Regions from separate parts of the Citrobacter sp. CRE-46 genome, predicted to be linked through region 1. Evidence: predicted binding sites of a transcription regulator. Region 1 holds the regulator's gene; each other region holds the start of a gene.
The links. Region 1 encodes Fur, which represses iron uptake genes when iron is present. Its sites were predicted from a motif close to ATAATAATGAGAACNACTATCAA; they were not measured.

Region 1 (7,399 bases):
AGCCAGCAACGCGTTAGCCCTGTCTTCCACCACTTTGGTGACGTTGGTATCTGCCGGACCACCGTTTGGCGGGTTGTATTTAATGCCACCATCTTCCGGCGGGTTGTGGGACGGCGTGATCACAATGCCATCAGCCAGCGGGCCGCCTTTTTTGTTGTGGACCAGGATGGCATTCGACACGGCAGGGGTTGGCGTAAAGCCGTTGTTTTCCTGCACGATGACATCGACGCCATTCGCCGCCAGCACTTCCAGCACAGAGATAAAAGCCGGTTCAGACAGCGCGTGGGTATCCTTGCCCACATAGCACGGGCCAGTAATCCCGTTTTTCGCACGTTCTTCAGCAATCGCCTGGGCGATAGCCAGAATATGCGGCTCGTTAAAACTATGACGACCTGCACTGCCGCGATGCCCGGACGTACCGAACTTGACGGCGTGCTCAGCGTTCCCTGCCGTTGGTTTCAGTACATAGTACTGTGCCGTCAGTTGGGCGACGTTAATCAAATCACTCTGTTGCGCAGGTTGACCTGCACGGTTGTGGATTGCCATTGCCTGGTCCTTCTAATGCAAGGATTAAATTGTTCCGCAAACCTTTTCAATCAATTCCGCAGGGAATTGCATTGACTGCATGATGTGCTCCACCATGCTGCATTTACGGCCGGTGTTGGTATTGGTGATCACCCAGTACGGCGTGCCTGGCACGTGTTTCGGTTTGGTTTGATTACCATTTTTCAGCAGCGTCTGTTCATCTGCCGCAAAATAAACGCGCGTCCGGCCATGCAACGAATCCGTTGCTTCGGCGAATGCGTTTTGATCCAGAGAATAGAGTGTAGACAGCACCAGCATAAAGCGATTTACTGCTTTCTTCTGTTCCGCATATTCATCGGACAACAGCAGTTCACGCATCGCGCGCACTTTATCTTTTACGGGGTTAACCGGCTTAGCTTCCACGACAGGTTGCACAGCGCGGACTTCTTTTACTACCGGAGTGACAGGCTGTGCTGCGGCGGAAAATTTCAACATACGCCGTAAAATGTCGGATGCGCTCTCGCCGATATGCTTGGTATGGCTGGCAATATAGCTATAGAGTTCATCATCAACTTCAATCGTTTTCATCTTAATCCAGTGCAGTGTTTAGCTGAATACAAGTTGTTGGGTTAACACGCGTAGTGTAAAGGCAAATCCCAACAGCGGATAGCGTCAAGCCTGGTGGCTGATAAAACTCGGAGTAACCGTAGTTGTTGCAGCCCTGTGGCAGAATGGTCAACATGATACCCTAACCCGTGAGTGTGAAAAAAAGAACTTTGCCATGAAATTGAATATCCGAGCGCAATCTGCGCAAAACCTGCACAATAATTCTTCCATCGTCCTGGTTCACGGCCTGTTTGGTAGCCTGGATAACCTGGGGATCCTGGCACGCTCCCTGGTGGTCGATCACGATATCATCCAGGTTGATATGCGAAATCATGGCCTCTCGCCCCGCTCGCCTGAGATGAATTATGCGGCCATGGCGCAAGACCTGGTGGATACGCTGGACGATCAACAGATCGAAAAAGCGATCTTTATTGGTCACTCGATGGGGGGAAAAGCCGTCATGGCGTTAACCGCGTTAGCCCCTGATCGTATCGATCGGCTGGTGGCTATTGATATTGCGCCGGTTGACTATCAGGTACGCCGTCACGATGAGATTTTTGCGGCAATCAATGCCGTAACCGAGGCACAAGCGTCCTCGCGCCAGCAGGCAGCAAGCGTCATGCGCCAGCATCTGCAAGAGGAGGGTGTTATTCAGTTTCTGCTGAAATCCTTTGTTGACGGCGAGTGGCGCTTTAACGTTCCCGTATTATGGGATCAATATCCCAATATCGTCGGTTGGCAAACCCTCCCGGCATGGGAGCACCCGGCATTGTTTATTCCAGGCGGTAACTCCCCTTATGTCACCGAAGCGTATCGCGAGCAACTGCTGGCACAATTCCCGCAGGCTCGGGCGCACGTTATCGCAGGCGCGGGGCATTGGGTACATGCGGAAAAACCTGAAGCAGTGCTGCGGGCCATCCGTCGTTATCTGAACGAACCGGCTAACTGATTAAAAACTCAGCGTCCGTGCGCGATTACGCGCGTGGGCGTTGGCGTGCCTCTCCTGCTGATGTATTATGGCGCGCTATCCATCCGGGCGGACGCCTGGCTGATTGTTTCCCCGAAGTCACCAAGATCATGGCCAAAGAACAAACGGACCGTACGACATTAGATCTGTTCGCGCAGGAGCGTCGCCCGGGACGACCCAAAACTAATCCGCTCTCGCGTGATGAACAGTTACGTATAAATAAACGTAATCAGCTTAAACGTGACAAAGTTCGCGGGCTTAAGCGTGTCGAACTGAAACTGAACGCTGATGCCGTTGACGCGTTAAACGAGCTGGCCGAGGCGCGCAACATGAGTCGCAGTGAACTCATCGAAGAGATGCTGATGACCCAACTCACCGCATTGCGCGGTCAGGCATAGTCTGAATTTCTGCTCTAAATCATAAATCGTGTAGCACAGAGTGCAGTCCCGCGTGTTTGCTGTTTCCGCATGCCTGACTGTTCTGCTATGATTGCCCTTATCCGTGGGCAATGCGCCACCACCATTTCAATAAGTTTCAAGAGGTTATTTTACTCATGGCAATCACTGGCATCTTTTTCGGCAGCGACACCGGTAATACCGAAAACATCGCAAAAATGATTCAAAAACAGCTTGGTAAAGACGTTGCCGATGTACATGACATTGCAAAAAGCAGCAAAGAAGACCTGGAAGGGTATGACATTCTGCTGCTCGGCATTCCAACCTGGTACTACGGTGAAGCGCAGTGTGACTGGGACGATTTCTTCCCTACCCTCGAAGACATTGATTTTAACGGCAAACTGGTTGCATTGTTCGGCTGCGGCGACCAGGAAGATTACGCAGAATATTTCTGCGATGCGTTAGGCACAATTCGCGACATCATTGAGCCACGCGGTGCCACCATCGTCGGTCACTGGCCAACGGCGGGTTATCACTTTGAAGCGTCCAAAGGCCTGGCTGACGACGACCACTTTGTCGGTCTGGCTATCGATGAAGATCGCCAGCCGGAGCTGACCGCTGAACGTGTAGAAAAATGGGTTAAGCAGATCTCAGAAGAACTGCACCTCGACGAAATCATCAATGCCTGATTTCGCGCGGCGTAGATCTTCATCTGCGCCGCATCAATAGATAAAACCAATCAAAATAATTGCTACAAATTTGTAACTTTTTCGTCTGACCCTGTACAATGGCTGGATGCCAATCGGGTGTTGCACAGTGTGTTTGTCGGCGATACCACGTTTTGATTAACAATATATGCCAGAGACTTGCTGTTTTCATTTAACCATGGCAGTTCTATAATGATACGCAATTTCTCAAGTGCAATTTCTGTCACTTCTGTTAATGAAGTGAATCGTTTAGCTACAGGACAGATTCCGCATGACTGACAACAATACCGCATTAAAGAAGGCTGGCCTGAAAGTAACGCTTCCTCGTTTAAAAATTCTGGAAGTTCTTCAGGAACCGGATAACCATCACGTCAGTGCGGAAGACTTATACAAACGCCTGATCGATATGGGTGAAGAAATTGGTCTGGCGACCGTGTATCGTGTGCTGAACCAGTTTGATGATGCCGGTATCGTGACCCGCCACAATTTTGAAGGTGGTAAATCCGTCTTCGAACTGACTCAACAGCATCACCACGATCACCTCATTTGCCTCGACTGCGGCAAAGTGGTCGAGTTCAGCGATGATTCCATTGAAGCGCGTCAGCGTGAGATTGCGGCTAAACATGGTATTCGCTTAACCAACCATAGCCTCTATCTTTATGGCCACTGCGCCGAAGGCGATTGCCGCGAAGATGAGCATGCGCACGACGGCAAATAATGTGACGCTTTCTGAAAAGCCAACCATCCGGTTGGCTTTTTTTATGGGCCAAATTTGACCATCCCCCTCTTCCTTCTACGTCAATGTTGCTTTAATGTAAAAATCAATTGCCATTCGGAGAGTTGAAATGGAACTTCGTCAACTACGCTATTTTGTGCGTGTTGTAGAAACCGGCAGCATGGGTAGCGCGGCGCTCGATCTCAATATCGGTGTTTCGGCACTCAGTCAGCAAATGACGCGCCTGGAAAGCGAACTTGCTATTCGTCTGCTTCAACGCACCTCGCGCGGTGTGACGCCCACCAGCGCCGGACTGGCTTTTTACTCCCAGGCGCAGCTGGCGCTCCGGCATGCAGACGATGCAATCCTCGCCGCGCGTGAGGCCCGACTTTCCGGACACGTCAGCGTCGGTATGGCCCCCAGTACCGCTTCCGTTCTCGGCATGCCATTTATTCACGCCATGCGGGAAAGCTATGCTGATGTTCGCCTGCATGTGGTGGAAAGTCTCTCTGGCAACCTGGAACGAATGATTAATACCCGCCAGATTGATCTGGCTGTCGTGTTTCAAAAAGAAAAGATCCTGCGCTGGAGCGCCAGACCGATTCTTGAAGAACGGCTGTTTTTGATTGGGACCCATGCCCTATTGGCTGATATTGTCGACGACAATATTGCTCCAGCCCAGTTGGCAAATATTCCATTGATCATGCCAAGCCCGGGACACGGTCTGCGCGGCAGGCTGGATGCCATCTGCCAGGAACACGCGCTAAATATTGAGATCGCTACTGAAATTGATGGTCTGGCGTTACTGATGCGCGCCGTACGCAGTGGCATTGGCGCCACTCTTCAGCCCGGTGCGGCGATCTCCCATCTCGATAAAGAAACTCTAAGAGTGATCGGCGTCTATAATCCGATACTTAGCCGCCCTAACTTTCTGGTCAGCCTCTCTGACGATGAACTTACCCCGGCAGGCCTTGCCGCCCGTGTGGTGCTGACGAAAGTGATGCATCAACTGGTGGAAGCAGGAAGCTGGCCTGGCGCTACTCTTTACAATAACTAAAGTACCGTTTAGCACCACATCATAGCGCCCGCACAAGCTGTACGTATACATTTCAATTACAAATTTAACAAATAGTTAAATGGTAATGGAGTATACGATGGTTGATGTTCTGGTGATTGGTGGTGGTAATGCCGCGTTATGTGCTGCCTTGACCGCCCGGGAGCAAGGAGCTTCGGTACTCCTGCTCGAAGCGGCCCCCCGGGAATGGCGCGGAGGAAACTCCCAACACACGCGTAATTTACGTTGTATGCATGATGCGCCGCAGGATGTGCTGGTGGACAGCTATCCTGAAGAAGAATTCTGGCAAGATCTGTGGCGCGTCACGGAAGGGAATACCAACGAAGCGCTGGCGCGTCTGGTGATCCGTACCTCTTCACAATGCCGCGACTGGATGCGCCAGCACGGCGTTAACTTTCAGCCTCCTCTCTCTGGCGCTTTACACGTGGCGCGAACCAACGCCTTTTTTATGGGCGGTGGAAAGGCCCTTGTGAATGCCTATTATCGCAGCGCAGAAAAGCTGGGAGTGCAGATCCGCTATAACACCCCGGTTCAGGCGCTTGAACTGCGTAATGGCGAGTTCGTGGCGGCGCTGGCAGGCGAAGAGCGCATCACCGCTAAATCCTGCGTACTTGCCGCTGGCGGTTTTGAGTCTAACCGCGAATGGCTACGAGAAGCATGGGGAGAGAACGAGCGCGGCGAATGGCCAGCGGATAACTTCCTGATTCGCGGCACGCGCTTTAACCAGGGCGTACTGCTCAAATTTATGATGGATGCCGGAGCCGACATTATCGGCGATCCCTCCCAGTCACACTGCGTGGCCATTGATGCCAGAGCGCCATTATATGACGGCGGGATTTGCACCCGCGTGGACTGCGTCTCGCTCGGTATAGTGGTGAACCGGGACGCTGAGCGCTTTTATGATGAAGGTGAAGATTTCTGGCCCAAACGCTACGCCATCTGGGGACGTCTGGTCGCTCAACAGCCAGGGCAGATTGGCTACTCCATCATCGACAGTAAAGCTATTGGCCACTTTATGCCGCCGGTCTTTCCCGGCGCGCAGGCCAATACGTTGGCAGAGCTGGCTCTTCAGTTAGGACTGGATGCCGAACGTTTTACCCACACCGTGACGCAATACAACAACGCCTGCCAGCCAGGTCAGTTCAACCACACCGTTCTGGATAACTGCGCCACCAAAGATTTGCTACCCGCGAAAACGCACTGGGCGCGACCACTGGACCAGCCGCCATTCTACGGCTATGCCCTGCGGCCAGGGATCACCTTCACTTATCTTGGGTTAAAAGTGAACGAACACGCCGCTGTGCATTTTGCCGGGCTTCCAAGCCGTAACCTGTTCGTCGCCGGAGAGATGATGGCGGGCAACGTGTTGGGCAAGGGCTACACCGCAGGCGTGGGGATGTCGATCGGCACAACCTTTGGCCGCATTGCCGGAAAAGAAGCCGCGCTGGCCGCACGTAAGGAGACACGTCATGAAGCAGCTTGAGAAACTGATCATCGAAGCGCAAATTATCACCGAACCGGAAGCTGAAGTTGAACGTGTGATGCAGGTGTGCAATGCCTGTCGCTATTGTGAAGGCTTTTGCGCCGTATTCCCGGCGATGACGCAACGTCTGGAATTCGGTAAAGCGGATATCAACTATCTGGCGAACTTGTGCCATAACTGCGGCGCTTGCCTGCACGCGTGTCAGTATGCCCCGCCTCATGAATTTGCCATCAACGTACCGAAGGCGATGGCGGAGGTCCGGCTCGAAACCTATCAGCATTATGCGCAACCCGCCGCCTTTGGCGCGCTTTATCGTCGCGCGGGCGTAACCGTGACGCTGGCGCTGGTTTTCGGTCTGATCCTGTTTTTACTCCTCGCTATAGGTTTGAAAGGTTCACTATTCCATCCTCCGCTGGCCGGGGATTTCTATCAAATTTTCCCGCATAACCTGCTGGCCTGGATGTTTGGTTCGGTCTTTATTCTGGCGATCGGTTTGCTGATGGCGGGCGTGATCCGCTTCTGGCGCGAGATCTCTCCGGGTATGCCGCGTTCCGCCGAGATTGCTGAAGCCTCACACGATGCGCTGACGCTGAAATATCTCGATGGTGGCCACGGCAAAGGTTGTAACGAAGCGGATGATGCTTTCACCCTGATGCGCCGCCGTTTCCACCACTTTACCTTCTACGGTTTTATGCTCTGCTTTGCCGCCACCGTGGTGGCTACAGGCTATCACTACTTTGCAGGCATAGAAGCGCCCTACCCGTTCTTCAGCGTTCCGGTGATGCTGGGCACGCTGGGCGGCATTGGTCTGGTTGTCGGCCCGGCTGGCTTGCTATGGCTGAATCTTAAACGCTCACCGCTACATGGCGACGCACGGCAAAAACCGATGGATCGCGGTTTTATTTTGCTGCTGCTGCTGACCAGTC
Region 2 (7,399 bases), 2.4 Mb from region 1:
AAAAGTCCCAGTATTGCCAACATGACAATACGAATAGTGAAGTTTTTCAGCAAACCCATAATAATTTCCTTGCCGTTGATGAGGAATTCGCCATCAGGCGATACTTATCCTTGTTATCGGCAGGCGGTAGAGAAGATATAATGCGTTCTTTATTTTTTTACTTTCTTAAGTCCAGGCCATATCTCTCCAGATGATATCAACATGAATGCTAATGAAATTAGCTAGCATTATTATTCAGATAACTCACCTAAATTAGTTAATAATGCTTTGTTTTTTATCGTAAATATTTATTAAACCCTGCAAGAGTGCGCTCCCAGGATAAATCAGAGTCAGTATTATCATAATGAGAGGTCAGATCATTATGAAAGCCGTGATTAACGCAGGGAGATATATAGCCTTCACACGCGGGTCTCCTTCAATAACTCGCGTAACGAATTCTGCCCAGTTTTTCATCCCAGTGTGACCTGTGAACGGAATATTCACCGAGAACCCGCTAGAATAGAAACGCTGTTTCGAAATTCACCTGCACTAAGGAGATCTCATGGCCTGGTTTGCCAATCCTGAACGTTACGAGCAGATGCTCTATCGCTACTGTGGACGCAGCGGTTTACGCTTACCCGCGCTGTCGCTGGGTTTGTGGCACAGTTTTGGGCACGTTCAGGCGCTGGAATCACAGCGCGCCCTGCTGCGTAAAGCCTTTGATTTAGGCATCACCCATTTTGATTTGGCCAATAACTATGGGCCGCCTCCAGGCAGCGCAGAAGAGAATTTTGGCCGTTTACTGCGCGAGGATTTTGCACAATACCGAGATGAGTTGATCATCTCCACCAAGGCAGGCTACGACATGTGGCCAGGGCCGTACGGTTCTGGCGGTTCGCGTAAATACCTGCTTGCCAGCCTCGACCAGAGCCTGCAACGCATGGGTCTCGACTATGTCGATATCTTCTACTCGCACCGCGTGGACGAAAATACGCCAATGGAAGAGACCGCCTCAGCGCTGGCCCATGCGGTGCAAAGCGGTAAAGCGCTGTATGTCGGCATCTCATCCTATTCCCCGGAACGAACGCAAAAGATGGCCGAACTGCTGCGGGAATGGAAAATTCCACTTCTTATCCACCAACCCTCTTACAACCTGCTTAATCGCTGGGTAGACAGCAGTGGCTTGCTGGATACGCTGGAAGCTAACGGCATGGGCTGCATTGCCTTTACGCCGCTGGCCCAGGGACTGCTGACAGGGAAATACCTCAACGGCATCCCGGAAGGTTCACGTATGCAGCGTGAAGGGAAAAAAGTCCGTGGGCTAACAGAAAATATGCTGACGGAAGAAAACCTTAGCAGCCTGCGTTTGCTCAATGAGATGGCGCAACAGCGCGGACAGTCGATGGCGCAAATGGCTTTAAGCTGGCTGCTAAAAGACAACCGGGTCACTTCGGTATTAATTGGCGCCAGCCGACCGGAGCAACTGGAAGAAAACGTTCAGGCATTGGCTAATCTGACGTTCAGCGCCGAAGAACTGGCGCAGATCGATAAACACGTCGCTGATGGCGAGCTGAACCTGTGGCAAGCCTCATCTGACAAATAGCCGTTCGTCACTCCGTGCCGGGTAGCCATGTAGATCTACCCGGCCATGGTAACGCGCCATGACCTTATACTTCTTCTGCTTTGAGCTGTGGACGCTGGTATTCCGGCCACACCAGCGCGACGAGCGCAGGGTAAGCCTCCAGGCTGAACTCCCTGAAGCACTGACGTAAGTTGAGCACATCCAGATCGGCATGCGGGACCTTCTCCCCGCTGAGACAGCGTTTTTTTATATTGTCGTAATATTTATACACCGCAGAGTTAAGGTCGCTACAGCGCCGCTGCGCATCAAATAAGCCAGGCGTCTCATTCAGCTCCGCCATCGTCATCCGTTTGATCGTCGAGTGGATAAAATCGATATATTCGTGATTAACCCGCCAATACCATACCGGGGTAATCGAATTCATCAATACAGAAAAATGATCTTCACCCTCTTCTTTACTCAAGATTTCCGGCTGGTGTCCAGCGTTACCATTTTCTGCATAGCGGTTTTTATTTGCGCTGCGCATCAACAAAAGCACCCCGCAGGTAAGCAATAGCAGGGTAATAACAGAATAAAATATACTGTTCATATACTGGCTCCATTTTTTTTGATTTTAAAATTACGCCATGCTATTGTCAACGCAGCCTGACATATTAAAAACAATACAGTATTGGCATCAAAGGATATTTCAACATGCTTCCCGAGCATCTTGTTCCCGCGCATTATCATTTATCTCAAACATCGACTAATACCTTCCCCACAGAAAACAGTGAAAATTTGACTCAGGGAAAGAGAACATTAAGCGATTATGAAGCAGATATTTTGATCAGCGCTACAGCGACCGGCCAGGCGCGCAATATGTTGTTTGAAGAGTGCGACCGTCATTTAAAAGAGCGTTTGTTTTGCGCGGCAAAGATTGAGTCATTCACGCGCTTGCTCAATTCATTGCAAGCAGAAGGCGACATTAATGCACAAGAATTAAGTAAAATTTTGACCGAAAAAACAGCCATCATTAATGAGCAAGGCAATAAAATTTGGCTTAATTTAATTACCCGCGAATCCAGCGAACCTATTTTTTATTCTCTGGAAGAGAAATAAAATGAAAGATGTTGAGGATAATAATGTTTATTTGGCTTTAGATGACCATAAAAGTGATGAGTTTGTCTTAAAGCAGAATTTAGCCATCCTGATTGCCAATAAAAACGCAACACTGGAAAGCGTTGCCCAGGAAATGGTTTCTATACCCGCCGCGCTGGTGCGGATGAAATGGCAAAATCGCCGTGAAATTTATGCGCTACAGGCGAAAGAAGAGATCTATGGCGCCGCGATTGAGGCCATCATAGCCCAACAACCCGAACTGCGGGATAAAATCATGGCCCGGCTGGAGAGCACCTACCAGCATATACTCGCGCGAGAAACGGCCACCTTACGCCTGACGCGCAAGCTGTCCGAAGGCAGCTACGAACCGACCAGAATAACCACGGTCGCGTTGGATGAAAAGAGATAAGAACAGGTTTGTGGGGCGTGGAATCAGGATAAGCAGGCCGGGTAGGTGAAACCACTACCCGGCGAGAAAGTTACTTCGCTTTCACGGTCTCTTCACCGACCAGACCAATCTTCAGGAAACCCGCCTGATGCAGCGAGTCCATTACCTTCATCATGGTTTCATAATCGACGGTCTTATCCGCGCGGAAGAAAATTGTGGTGTCTTTCTTCCCTTCTGTCAGCATATTGAGCTCGCTAATCATGGTTTCATCCGTCACCTGATTGTTGCCGATAAACATACTCTTATCGGCTTTGACTGACAGATAAACCGGTTTTTCGGGACGCGGCTGCGGCGTACTGGTGGAGGCAGGGAGATTCACCTTCACATCAACTGTTGCCAGCGGCGCGGCCACCATAAAGATGATCAATAAAACCAACATAACGTCGATAAACGGCGTCACGTTGATTTCATGCATTTCACCGTTATCGTCCAGGTTTTCATTAAAGCTCATTGCCATGGAACATTACCCTACACGTAATTTCTGCGCAGCGCGTACCGGATGCGCGGAGGCGCTGGCGTTCAGGTCCAGATCGCGGCTTTGCAGCAACAGCACCTGCGCCGCGACATCGCCCAGCATCGCTTTATAGCTGCCAATCTGACGTGCGAAAATATTGTAGATGACGACCGCAGGAATCGCCGCAACCAGACCAATAGCGGTCGCTAACAGCGCTTCTGCAATGCCCGGCGCAACAACGGCCAGGTTGGTGGTTTGGGTTTGTGCGATCCCGATGAAGCTGTTCATGATGCCCCATACCGTACCGAATAAACCCACGAAAGGCGAGATAGCCCCGATGGTGGCCAGGTATCCGTTACCGCGCCCCATATGACGACCTACTGCCGCCACACGACGCTCCAGACGGAAACCGGTGCGCTCTTTAATACCTTCGTTGTCGTCACTGCCTTCCGACAGTTCCAGCTCGTTCTGCGCTTCATAAATCAACTGTGCGCCAAGGCTTTTAGCATCGAATCCTGCGGCAATCTCGTTTGCCTGGTCTAAAGAGCGGGCATCCGCCAGCAGTTGCTGTTCACGCTTAAGACGGCGTTTCTGAGTAAAGAACTCAAGGCTCTTACTAAAGAAGATAGCCCAGGTGACCACTGACGCTAAAATCAGCCCAATCATCACGCACTTAACCACGATATCGGCGTGCTGATACATACCCCAGACGGAAAGGTCCGTCTGCATCAAATTATTACCCACTCTGTATCTCCAGGACGCAAATCACAAAATCTAAGCGTAATCATATCAAAACAACGTCGAATTGATAGTCGTTCTCATTACTATTTACATATTGCCGCACCTTTGGTTTCTTTTCCTTGCGCTTACGCAGTAAAAAAGTCACCAGAAGCATTTTGAGATTATTTTCTACTGTATGACCTTTCTGCAGGATGCGTCATCTTTGATTCATGGTAGTTTAGACATCCAGACGTATAAAAACAGGTAATACACCATGGCAGATAAACAACTTGAAACCAAACTCGTGCACGCAGGACGGAGTAAAAAGTACACGCTGGGCTCGGTAAATAGCGTGATCCAGCGCGCTTCTTCGCTGGTGTTTGACAGCGTTGAGGCAAAAAAGCAGGCCACGCGCAACCGTGCTAACGGTGCGCTTTTCTACGGACGTCGTGGAACCCTGACGCATTTTTCGCTGCAGGAAGCCATGTGCGAACTGGAAGGCGGCGCGGGCTGCGCGTTGTTCCCTTGCGGCGCGGCAGCCGTTGCCAACACCATCCTTGCCTTTGTGGAACAAGGCGATCATGTGTTGATGACCAATACCGCCTATGAACCCAGCCAGGACTTCTGCACCAAAATTCTCGGCAAACTAGGCGTCTCAACGGGCTGGTTTGATCCGCTGGTGGGTGCCGATATTGTGAAGCACATTCAGCCGAACACCAAAGTTGTCTTTCTGGAATCACCCGGCTCCGTCACCATGGAGGTACATGATGTGCCGGCAATTGTAGCCGCCGTCAGAAGCGTTGCGCCTGATGCAGTCATCATAATTGATAACACCTGGGCTGCCGGCGTGCTGTTCAAGGCGCTGGATTTCGGTATCGATATCTCGATTCAGGCGGGTACGAAATACCTGATTGGTCATTCCGACGGCATGGTCGGCACAGCGGTATCCAATGCCCGTTGCTGGGATCAACTGCGCGAAAATGCCTATCTGATGGGACAAATGCTCGACGCCGATACCGCCTATATGACCAGCCGTGGATTACGCACGCTGAGCGTACGCTTACGCCAGCATCATGAAAGCAGCTTAAAGGTCGCCGAGTGGCTGTCCAACCACCCACAGGTCGCCCGCGTTAATCACCCGGCGCTGCCCGGCAGTAAAGGCCATGAATTCTGGAAACGTGATTTTACCGGCAGTAGCGGGCTATTCTCCTTTGTATTGAATAAGAAGCTAAATAATGAAGAGTTAGCCGCGTATCTGGATCACTTCAGCCTGTTCAGCATGGCCTACTCCTGGGGCGGTTTTGAGTCGCTGATTCTCGCCAACCAGCCGGAGCACATTGCGGCAATCCGTCCGCAAGGCGAGGTGGACTTCAGCGGAACGCTTATCCGTTTGCATATCGGTTTAGAGAATGTTGACGATCTGATTGCCGATTTAGCCGCAGGATTTGCCCGAATCGAGTAACATTGCCATAGATGGACATATATGCAGACACTTCTGGTGGAAAAGTCTGCAATTGTTGCGTCCGGGATCAAGGCATCCCGGACAATTCAGGAGTACAATCCACACATAAACGCTGTTCCACAGGAAAGTCCATGGTAGTTATTCAAGATATTGTCTCCGCGCTCTGGCAACACGACTTTGCCGCGCTGGCGGATCCACACGTTGTGAGCGTGGTGTACTTCGTCATGTTCGCCACACTGTTTTTAGAAAATGGCCTGCTGCCCGCCTCCTTTTTACCCGGAGACAGCCTGTTATTGCTGGCTGGGGCGCTGATCGCCCAGGACGTGATGAGTTTTTTACCTACCATAGCTATTCTGACCGCCGCCGCCAGCCTGGGCTGCTGGCTCAGTTACATTCAGGGACGCTGGCTGGGCAACACACGAACGGTAAAAGGCTGGCTGGCGCAATTACCTGAAAAATATCATCAGCGCGCCACCTGCATGTTTGACCAACACGGCCTGATGGCGCTGCTGGCCGGGCGCTTCCTGGCGTTCGTACGCACCTTGCTGCCGACCATGGCGGGAATTTCAGGGTTGCCCAACCGTCGATTCCAGTTTTTTAACTGGCTGAGCGGCCTGTTGTGGGTCACCGTCGTCACCAGCTTTGGCTACGCGCTGAGCATGATCCCGTTCGTTAAACGCCATGAAGATCAGGTGATGACCTTTTTAATGATCCTACCGATTGCCCTGTTAACCGCAGGTCTGTTGGGAACCCTGTTCGTGGTGATTAAAAAAAAATACTGTAGCGCCTGAGTCGCATCCGTAGGCCGGATAATCTCCGGCATTTTGCCTTATGGCGCGCAGCTTTAAGGCCTACGGTGTAACTTTCAGACGGACAAGAAATCAACTCCCCTGCATCATCCGAATTCTGGCCGCATCTTCCCCCGGCGTCACGCCAAAGAAACGTTTGAACTCCCGACTAAACTGCGATGCGCTCTCATAGCCGACACGCATGGCTGCCGCACTGGCCTTCATCCCGTCATGAATCATCATCATCCGCGCTTTATGCAGACGATAGCTTTTAAGATATTGCAGCGGCGACGTGCTGGTCACCGCTTTAAAATTATGATGAAACGCCGACACGCTCATGTTCGCCTCTGCCGCCAGCTGCTCTACATTGAGATTTTCGGTGTATTTGGTTTCAATCCGCTTCAGCACCCGGCTTATCAAGCTGAAATGCGTCTGACGACTGACCAGCGCAAGTAACGCGCCGCCGCGCGGCCCGGTCAGCACATGGTAGAGGATCTCACGAATGATCTGTTTGCCGAGAATACGCGCATCCAGCGGGCGTTCCATCACATCCAACAGGCGCTCAGCAGCGCAGAGAATTTCGTCTGAAAGCGTCGCGGAGTTAATCCCACTGGCCGCCATAGCAGGCTGAAACAGCTCGTCTTCTCCAATGTCCATCAACAGCTCCTGCAATTGCAGGATATCGACATTCAGGTAAATTCCTGCCAACGGAACCTCCGGTGTCGCATACGTTTCACATTCAAAGGGTAAAGGTACGGTTAGCAGCAAGTATTCATTGGCGTCATAACGAAATACACGTTCATTGATATAACCAATTTTATGTCCAGAGAAGAGAAATATGATGCCTGGCTGATACATGACCGGTGTG
Region 3 (7,399 bases), 710 kb from region 1:
TTACGAGTCACTGCGTTGCCTTACACGATCGATTTCAAGTCGGTCTGAAAGTTGACGTGTTTTATCAGTTTAGCTAAGAGTTGCGGCTTTGGCGCGGATAGCCCGAATCATTGCCTCCAGCCCCTGTGAACGAGACGGTGTGAGATGCTGTGCGAGCGCCATTTTTTCAAACCACGGACGCACATCAAAATTCACAATATCCTGGGCCGTCATGCGGTCGTACAGAATGAAGACCACGGCGATAAGCCCTTTCACAATTGCCGCATCGCTGTCGCCCTGAAATTCAATAATCCCTTCAGCATTCTGACGCATAACAATCCATACCTGACTTTGACATCCCTGAATGCTATTTTCGGGGCAGCGATCGTCGGCGTTTAATTCCGGCAAACGCTGACCCAGTTCAATGATGTACAGGTATTTCTCTTCCCAATTAGCGCAACGCAGAAAATTACGCAACAATTTTTCTTTATCCGGTAGCGCAGCCATAACGCCTCCCTGTTATCCCAGTAAGTGATGAATACGCTTGAGACCTGTCACCAGGCGATCCACTTCTTCATGGGTGTTGTACATGGCAATCGACGCCCGACACATGGCGGGAACGTGATAGTAGGCCATCAGCGGCATTGCGCAGTGATGCCCCGTCCGCACGGCAATCCCATAGTTATCGAGAAAACTCCCGACGTCATAGGCGTGATGTTTGCCGAGGTTAAAGGCAATCACCCCCAGGCGGTTATCCGGTCCGTAAAGCGTCAAATCCGGCACGTCCGCCAACTGTTCCAACGCATAGCGCATCATGAACTGTTCATATTCGCTAATTTCAGTCAGCCCCAGCGCTGAAACATACTCAATAGCCGCGCCAAGCCCGATAATTCCTCCTGTGTTAGGCGTACCGGCTTCAAAACGCCACGGCGCTTTGGCCCACGTCGTCCCCTGGCTCAGGCTCACGGTCGCAATCATCGAACCGCCGCCTTCCCATGGCGGCATTTCCTGCAGCAGCGCCTCTCTCGCATACAGCACGCCAATACCGGTTGGCCCGTAGAGCTTGTGTCCGGAGAAAACATAAAAATCGCAATCTAACGCCTGCACATCCACTTGATGATGCATAACCGCCTGTGCGCCATCCACCAGTACTTTTGCGCCGTATTGATGCGCCAGCGCAATCATCTCACTTAGCGGGTTTTCGGTGCCCAGTACGTTTGAAACATGGGTAATTGCCAGCAGTTGCGTATGCTCATCGAACAGCGCTGGCAACGCTTCCAGTTGCAATGTGCCGTCGGCATTGATCGGAATGACCCGCAGTTCTGCGCCCACGCGGGCGCACAGCATTTGCCAGGGAACAATGTTGGCATGGTGCTCCATTTCGCTGATGATGATGTTATCGCCAGTCCTGACATTGCTGTTGCCCCAACTGTTCGCCACCAGGTTAATGCCTTCCGTGGTACCGCGAACGAACACCAGCTCTTCAGCGGAACGAGCGTTAATAAACAGCGAGGCGAGCTTGCGCACATTCTCCATTTTTTCCGTGGCCTGCGCGCTCAGCGTATGGATACCACGGTGAACCGCCGCATAGCCGTGACGGTAAAACTCGGCTTCGGCATCGATCACCTGATTAGGCTTTTGCGCGCTGGCGGCGCTGTCCAGATACGCCAGCGGTAAACCGTTCACTTCACGCGTCAGGACCGGAAAATCAGCCCGCACTTTTTCAATGGGAAATGTCATGCTACGCCTCCCGGCAGGCGGTGAGCGATCCGCGCCAGTACCAGTTGTTTAAGCGTTTCATCGCGCAGGGCTTCCGTCAGCTCAGCGGCAAACGCATAGAGAATCATCTGTTGAGCATCTTGCTGACCGATCCCGCGCGAACGCAGATAGAACATCTGCTCGTCGTCAATCCGCCCTACCGTCGCCCCGTGACTGCATTTCACGTCGTCGGCATAAATTTCGAGCTGAGGCTTGGTGTCCACTTCCGCCAGTTTTCCGAGCAGTAAATTGTTATTGGTCATCTGACCGTCGGTTTTAATGGCGTGTTGGGCGACGTTGATCAGGCCATTGAACACCGCCCGCCCCTTATCGCTGACAATCGTTTTATGCAACTGGCGGCTGTTGCAATAGCCCTTGTTGTGCGCAAGCCAGGTCCGGGTGTCACAAACTTCGTTTTTCACCGGCATCGCCAGGCTGTTAAGGCGCAGCGTGGTATTTTCGCCGTTGAGCTGGGTACTGGTGTTATGGCGTAACACGGCATCACCCAGCAAGAAACTTTGGCTGACTGCCGAGGCATCTGCACTCAACTGAATATCATTATGGGCAAAGTGGTGGCTGAGCGAATTCTCAAACGCCAGTTTAATGTGGTGCAAATGTGCATTGGCCGCGACGTTCATCGTTAAGCGCGCCCCGGTAAAATGGCGAAGCTCGCTGAGACTGACATAATGCTCAATAACGGTGGCTTCTGCGCCTTCCGCCAGTTCCAGATGGTGACGATAGTGCGCCGTATTCACCGCATCGCCCGTCGCTCCCTGGGTAATGTGTAGCAGCAGCAGCGGTTTCGCTGGTCGCTGGTTACGCTTGACCAAAATGTGCGTTACGCTGCGGGACAGGCTTTCGGTCAGATGCAGAAATACTTCCGGCTGGATAGCCGCAGGCAGCATCTGACGCTCATCATTAACGGTAATATCAAATCCGCTACCTTCCACGCTGTCGCTGAGCGTTGGACAAAATTTGCCATCGACAAACACCAATCGTACCGCATCAATCGCTGGTGCCAGCGCCTCAAACTGGGCTGGCGTTAGCGCGGTGATATTGCTGACGAACCGGCTGTTGGTTAATCCTTCCAGCGGCGTGTATTTCCAGTCCTCATGCTTACGCGTTGGCAGCCCCAGACGCAGCATCTGTTGCAGATGCTGTTGCGCATAGTGCGAACGGGTCTCCCCTTGGGTCTCAAACAGATGGTGCCACTGTTGCAGCACGTTACTGCTGTTCGCTAAGCCAGCCATATCCTTGCTCCTCCAGTTGTTTGACCAGCGTGAAATCGCCGGACTTCACAATTCGCCCCTGGTAGAGAACGTGAACATAATCGGGTTTGATATAGTCCAGGATGCGCTGATAGTGAGTGACGATAATGAATGAGCGTTTCCCGTCGCGCAGCGAGTTCACACCATCGGCGACGATTTTCAGCGCATCGATATCCAGCCCGGAGTCTGACTCATCGAGAATGCACAACTGAGGCTCCAGCACCGCCATTTGCAGAATGTCATTCCGCTTTTTCTCACCGCCAGAGAAACCGACGTTTACCGAACGCGTCAGTAAGTCTTCCGGCATCTTCAGCAGCGCGATTTTTTCTTCCATCAGATCCTGGAAGTCGAACCTGTCCAGCGACTCCTCCCCACGATAACTGCGCACCGCATTCAGCGCCGTTTGCAGGAAAAACTGATTACTGACGCCGGGAATTTCTACCGGATACTGAAATGCCATAAAGATCCCTTCACCGGCCCGGTCTTCCGGCGACAGTTCCAGTAAATCCTTACCGTTAAATTCAACCGTCCCGCCAGTGACTTCGTAGTCTTCACGACCGGCGAGCGTGGCGGACAGCGTACTTTTCCCGGAACCGTTCGGCCCCATAATGGCATGGACTTCTCCGGGACGAATCTCAAGGCTGAGCCCACGCAGAATCGCCTTATCTTCAACACTGACCTGTAAATCTTTAATGCTTAACATGTGCTTTCCTTAAATTTTAACCGACGCTGTGTTCAAGACTTATGGCGAGAAGTTTTTGCGCTTCCACCGCAAATTCCAGCGGCAGTTCAGAGAACACGTCTTTACAGAAACCGTTGACGATCATCGAAATGGCATCCTCTTCGCTGATGCCGCGTTGCAGACAGTAAAACAGCTGGTCTTCACCGATGCGTGACGTCGTGGCTTCGTGCTCAAGCTGGGCGCTGTTGTTTCGACACTCGACATACGGGAAGGTATGCGCCCCGCAGTCCGCCCCGATCAACATGGAGTCGCATTGGGTATAGTTACGCGCGTTGGTGGCGGTCGGCATGATTTTTACCAGGCCGCGATAGCTGTTCTGACTCTGACCGGCGGAGATCCCTTTCGAGATGATGGTCGATTTGGTGTTCTTGCCAATGTGGATCATCTTGGTGCCGGTATCGGCCTGCTGGTGACCGCTGGTCAGCGCGACGGAGTAGAATTCACCGATAGAGTTATCGCCACGCAGAATGCAGCTTGGGTATTTCCAGGTAATGGCCGAGCCGGTTTCCGACTGCGTCCACGACATTTTGCTGTTTTCGCCTTCGCACAGCGCGCGCTTGGTGACGAAGTTCAAAATGCCGCCGGTATTACCATCACCGGGGAACCAGTTTTGCACCGTCGAGTATTTCACTTCAGCATCTTTATGGATGATAACTTCCACCACCGCCGCATGTAGCTGGTAGCTGTCGCGTACCGGAGCTGAACAACCTTCGATATAACTGACGTAGCTGCCCTCATCCGCAATCAGAATAGTGCGTTCAAACTGCCCGGTCTTTTCGGCATTAATCCGGAAGTAGGTCGAGAGTTCCATGGGACAACGCACGCCTTTCGGCACATAGATAAAGGTGCCATCAGATGCCACTGCGGCATTCAGCGCGGCGAAGAAATTATCATTACCCGGAACGACGGTTCCAAGATACTGTTTCACCAGCTCGGGATGGTCATGAATCGCCTCACCGAACGAACAGAAAATAATGCCCTGCTCTGCCAGCTTGTCGCGATAGGTTGTCGCCACCGACACCGAGTCGAAAATAGCATCAACCGCCACCTCTTTTCCTTCACGAACCGGCACCCCTAGCTGTGCAAAGGCGTCTTCTACCTCTTTGCTTAAAAAGGCATTCGCCCCTGTTTGCTGAACAGCCCCCGGTTCAGAAGCACAGGTTTCATCACAATTGCCGCAGGACGGCGCAGAGTAATAGCTGTAATCCTGATAATTCAGCTTGTCGTAGTGCGCTTTGAGCCAGTGCGGCTCTTCCATGGTGAGCCATGCGTTAAAGGCATTCAGGCGAAACTCCAGCATCCAGTCGGGTTCATTACGTTTTGCCGAAATCGCGCGCACAACGTCTTCATTGATCCCTTTTGCCAGCTCATCGGTTTGCAGTTGGGTGAAGAAGCCCTCTTTATAATTGAGGTGCCCGCCAGCCCAGGTGTTGACATCATCAGTTGCTTCAGTATTACGAGACATAGTACCGCCTATACCCCAAAACTTTCGCCACAGCCGCATTCGTTCTGGGCTTTCGGGTTATGAAATTTAAATAACTGATTTAATCCTTCGCGTACGAAATCGACTTCCGTCCCGTCGATAAACGGCATCGCCTGTAACGGCACATAAAGTCTGGCGCCATCCGATTCATACAGCAGATCCTCTTTTTCCGGCTCACGGACGGTGTCCAGCACGTAGCCGAATCCCGCGCATCCGGTTTGTTTCACACCTAAACGCACGCCCAACATACCGGGTTGTTTTGCCACCAGTTCGCGGATGTGCGCCGCAGCTGCCGGCGTTAACGTCAAACCACGCCATGCGAAATCGTCCGGGTTAAATGTTCCTGAATGCAATTCCATAGGGTTACCTCGAGTCATTAGCTTTCAAGCTATAACATCATGTTAGTGATAATGATTATCACTTCAACCCCTCAACAGCAGGGGCATTCGGGTTAATCGCCATTTTTGGCTACTTTTAATAAGCATAGACCCTGCAGCGCGGGTTATCAGAGATGGATTATTTTCTTCAATGCATTGATTAATAATGGATTATGAAAATCCAATCGTTCAGGCAGGTTAAACGCCAAAAGATGTATAGGTAATACCTATTTAAGGGATTGGTTTTGAAAATTTAATGAAATCCTGCGATTATGATATAGTCAGTAATCTTAGTTTTTATCGTGATAGACAAATGCGGATTATTTAACGCGCCCAAATATCGCCTCCTGCGTCCCCAAAATTTTCGCCAAACTCTCCGCCATTGATTCTTAAAAAAGATATTATGCGAGTCGCTTACCAGATTTATACCCCATCATTTACAAGCCAGTCGAACAGGTACACACTTGACCGTTATTGCACAAATTACGATGAGATCCATTAATTATGTTGAATCCTGAATATTGTCATACGCTTTAATTATCAATTTAATAATTAATATTAACAACATATATATTGGTTAATTAAATTTCACCATAAAATACAATTTCGAATTAAGTGTCGGAGTAATGTTATCTTATGATTCATTATGTTATTAAGGGAAATGTATGTCATGGAACAAACACGATGCGGTCTCGTATGCGCGAAGTCATGCGCATCAAAAAAGCCAAGGTTATTGCGCTCGGGCAGTAGCTGCAGCAATTCGTGCTGATGGCGTCAAGATCGAGAGTGCTAACGCCAACAATTTTTCAAGATCACTGGAAAAAGCAGGATTCAGCAAATCATACGGCACCCCAATAGAGGGTGATATAGCGGTTATTGATGCTTTACCAGGCCCAAACCAGTATGGGCACGCCTGTATTTACGATGGGTCCGGGACCTGGTACTCCGATTTCGTACAGCGTAGTTTATACCCTGGGCCGCAGTACAGAGAAATCCAGCCCGCTGTTACCATATACAGGCACAAGTAATATGAAAAAATTACTGCTTTTTCTGCTCATGGCATCATCTGCAATGGCAAAAACCAACGACCCTGTTAATCAGGCTATTGTATTTAACAACTGGTACGTGAATCAAATTAACAATAATAATTTTCCGATTACCGACGGTAAGGATATTGATAAATACGTTACTGCATCAACGATGCAGAAACTAAGGCGAACACAAGATCCAAATTATGATGATGAGGTTTTTTATGATGCTGATTTTTTTTTAAAGGCTCAAGACATAGGCGAAGATTGGCCAGGCAATGTAAGCGCCATTGCGGGTGATACGGATCCGGTTTGCGTGAATGTTTACGTAGCGTTTGGAAAAGAACAAAAACATATTGTCATTGATTGCATGGTCAAAGAGAGCGGATTCTGGAAAGTGCAATCTGTCACCAGCCTCCAATTCATACGCAACCTGGAACGGCACTGAGGTCGGAGATATGACAGGAGTTCTGTGTCATGGCACGTTCGCGAATACTCCTGCCATATCGCCGGAAAGAAAAAGGTCTGCGCGAACTTCTACGCCATCCCTCTCACCATAATGCGAATGTGGCAATATTTGACGCATATAAAAAACACATGGCGCGGTTGTTCGCATTACTGATTCCTGGACGCCATTCCCAAGGGCAGATTTTGCTAACGTGGACGAATTTTAGCTCTGATGCTAATACTATCAATCTCTCTTAAACACTCCACGAATGCTGGTTACCCCCAGCATTCGCGCATACGGAGGTATTCAGGTGTAT

Region 2: exbB (tol-pal system-associated acyl-CoA thioesterase) is a predicted target of Fur. The motif match lies at 4,367-4,389, and genes of this name have one in related genera.
Region 3: sufA (Fe-S cluster assembly scaffold SufA) is a predicted target of Fur. The motif match lies at 5,629-5,651, and genes of this name have one in related genera.

Annotation. Positions count from the first base shown of each region.
Region 1 is NZ_CM184341.1:3,635,314-3,642,712, forward strand. It holds gene pgm (phosphoglucomutase (alpha-D-glucose-1,6-bisphosphate-dependent)) at 1-546, opposite strand, end outside; gene seqA (replication initiation negative regulator SeqA) at 571-1,113, opposite strand; gene ybfF (esterase) at 1,307-2,080, shown strand; gene ybfE (LexA regulated protein) at 2,209-2,496, shown strand; gene fldA (flavodoxin FldA) at 2,652-3,182, shown strand; gene fur (ferric iron uptake transcriptional regulator) at 3,472-3,918, shown strand; gene tcuR (tricarballylate utilization LysR family transcriptional regulator TcuR) at 4,046-4,972, shown strand; gene tcuA (FAD-dependent tricarballylate dehydrogenase TcuA) at 5,070-6,473, shown strand; gene tcuB (tricarballylate utilization 4Fe-4S protein TcuB) at 6,460-7,399, shown strand, end outside.
Region 2 is NZ_CM184341.1:779,789-787,187, reverse strand. It holds gene AC534G_RS03830 (methyl-accepting chemotaxis protein) at 1-59, opposite strand, end outside; gene AC534G_RS03825 (aldo/keto reductase) at 542-1,582, shown strand; gene AC534G_RS03820 (ESA_00282 family adhesion-associated protein) at 1,647-2,150, opposite strand; gene AC534G_RS03815 (hypothetical protein) at 2,255-2,659, shown strand; gene AC534G_RS03810 (cytoplasmic protein) at 2,661-3,068, shown strand; gene exbD (TonB system transport protein ExbD) at 3,139-3,564, opposite strand; gene exbB (tol-pal system-associated acyl-CoA thioesterase) at 3,571-4,305, opposite strand; gene metC (cystathionine beta-lyase) at 4,556-5,743, shown strand; gene yghB (DedA family general envelope maintenance protein YghB) at 5,875-6,534, shown strand; gene AC534G_RS03785 (AraC family transcriptional regulator) at 6,625-7,399, opposite strand, start outside.
Region 3 is NZ_CM184341.1:2,928,182-2,935,580, forward strand. It holds gene sufE (cysteine desulfuration protein SufE) at 70-486, opposite strand; gene sufS (cysteine desulfurase SufS) at 499-1,719, opposite strand; gene sufD (Fe-S cluster assembly protein SufD) at 1,716-2,987, opposite strand; gene sufC (Fe-S cluster assembly ATPase SufC) at 2,962-3,708, opposite strand; gene sufB (Fe-S cluster assembly protein SufB) at 3,725-5,212, opposite strand; gene sufA (Fe-S cluster assembly scaffold SufA) at 5,221-5,589, opposite strand; gene AC534G_RS14270 (CHAP domain-containing protein) at 6,273-6,635, shown strand; gene AC534G_RS14275 (DUF3828 domain-containing protein) at 6,637-7,083, shown strand.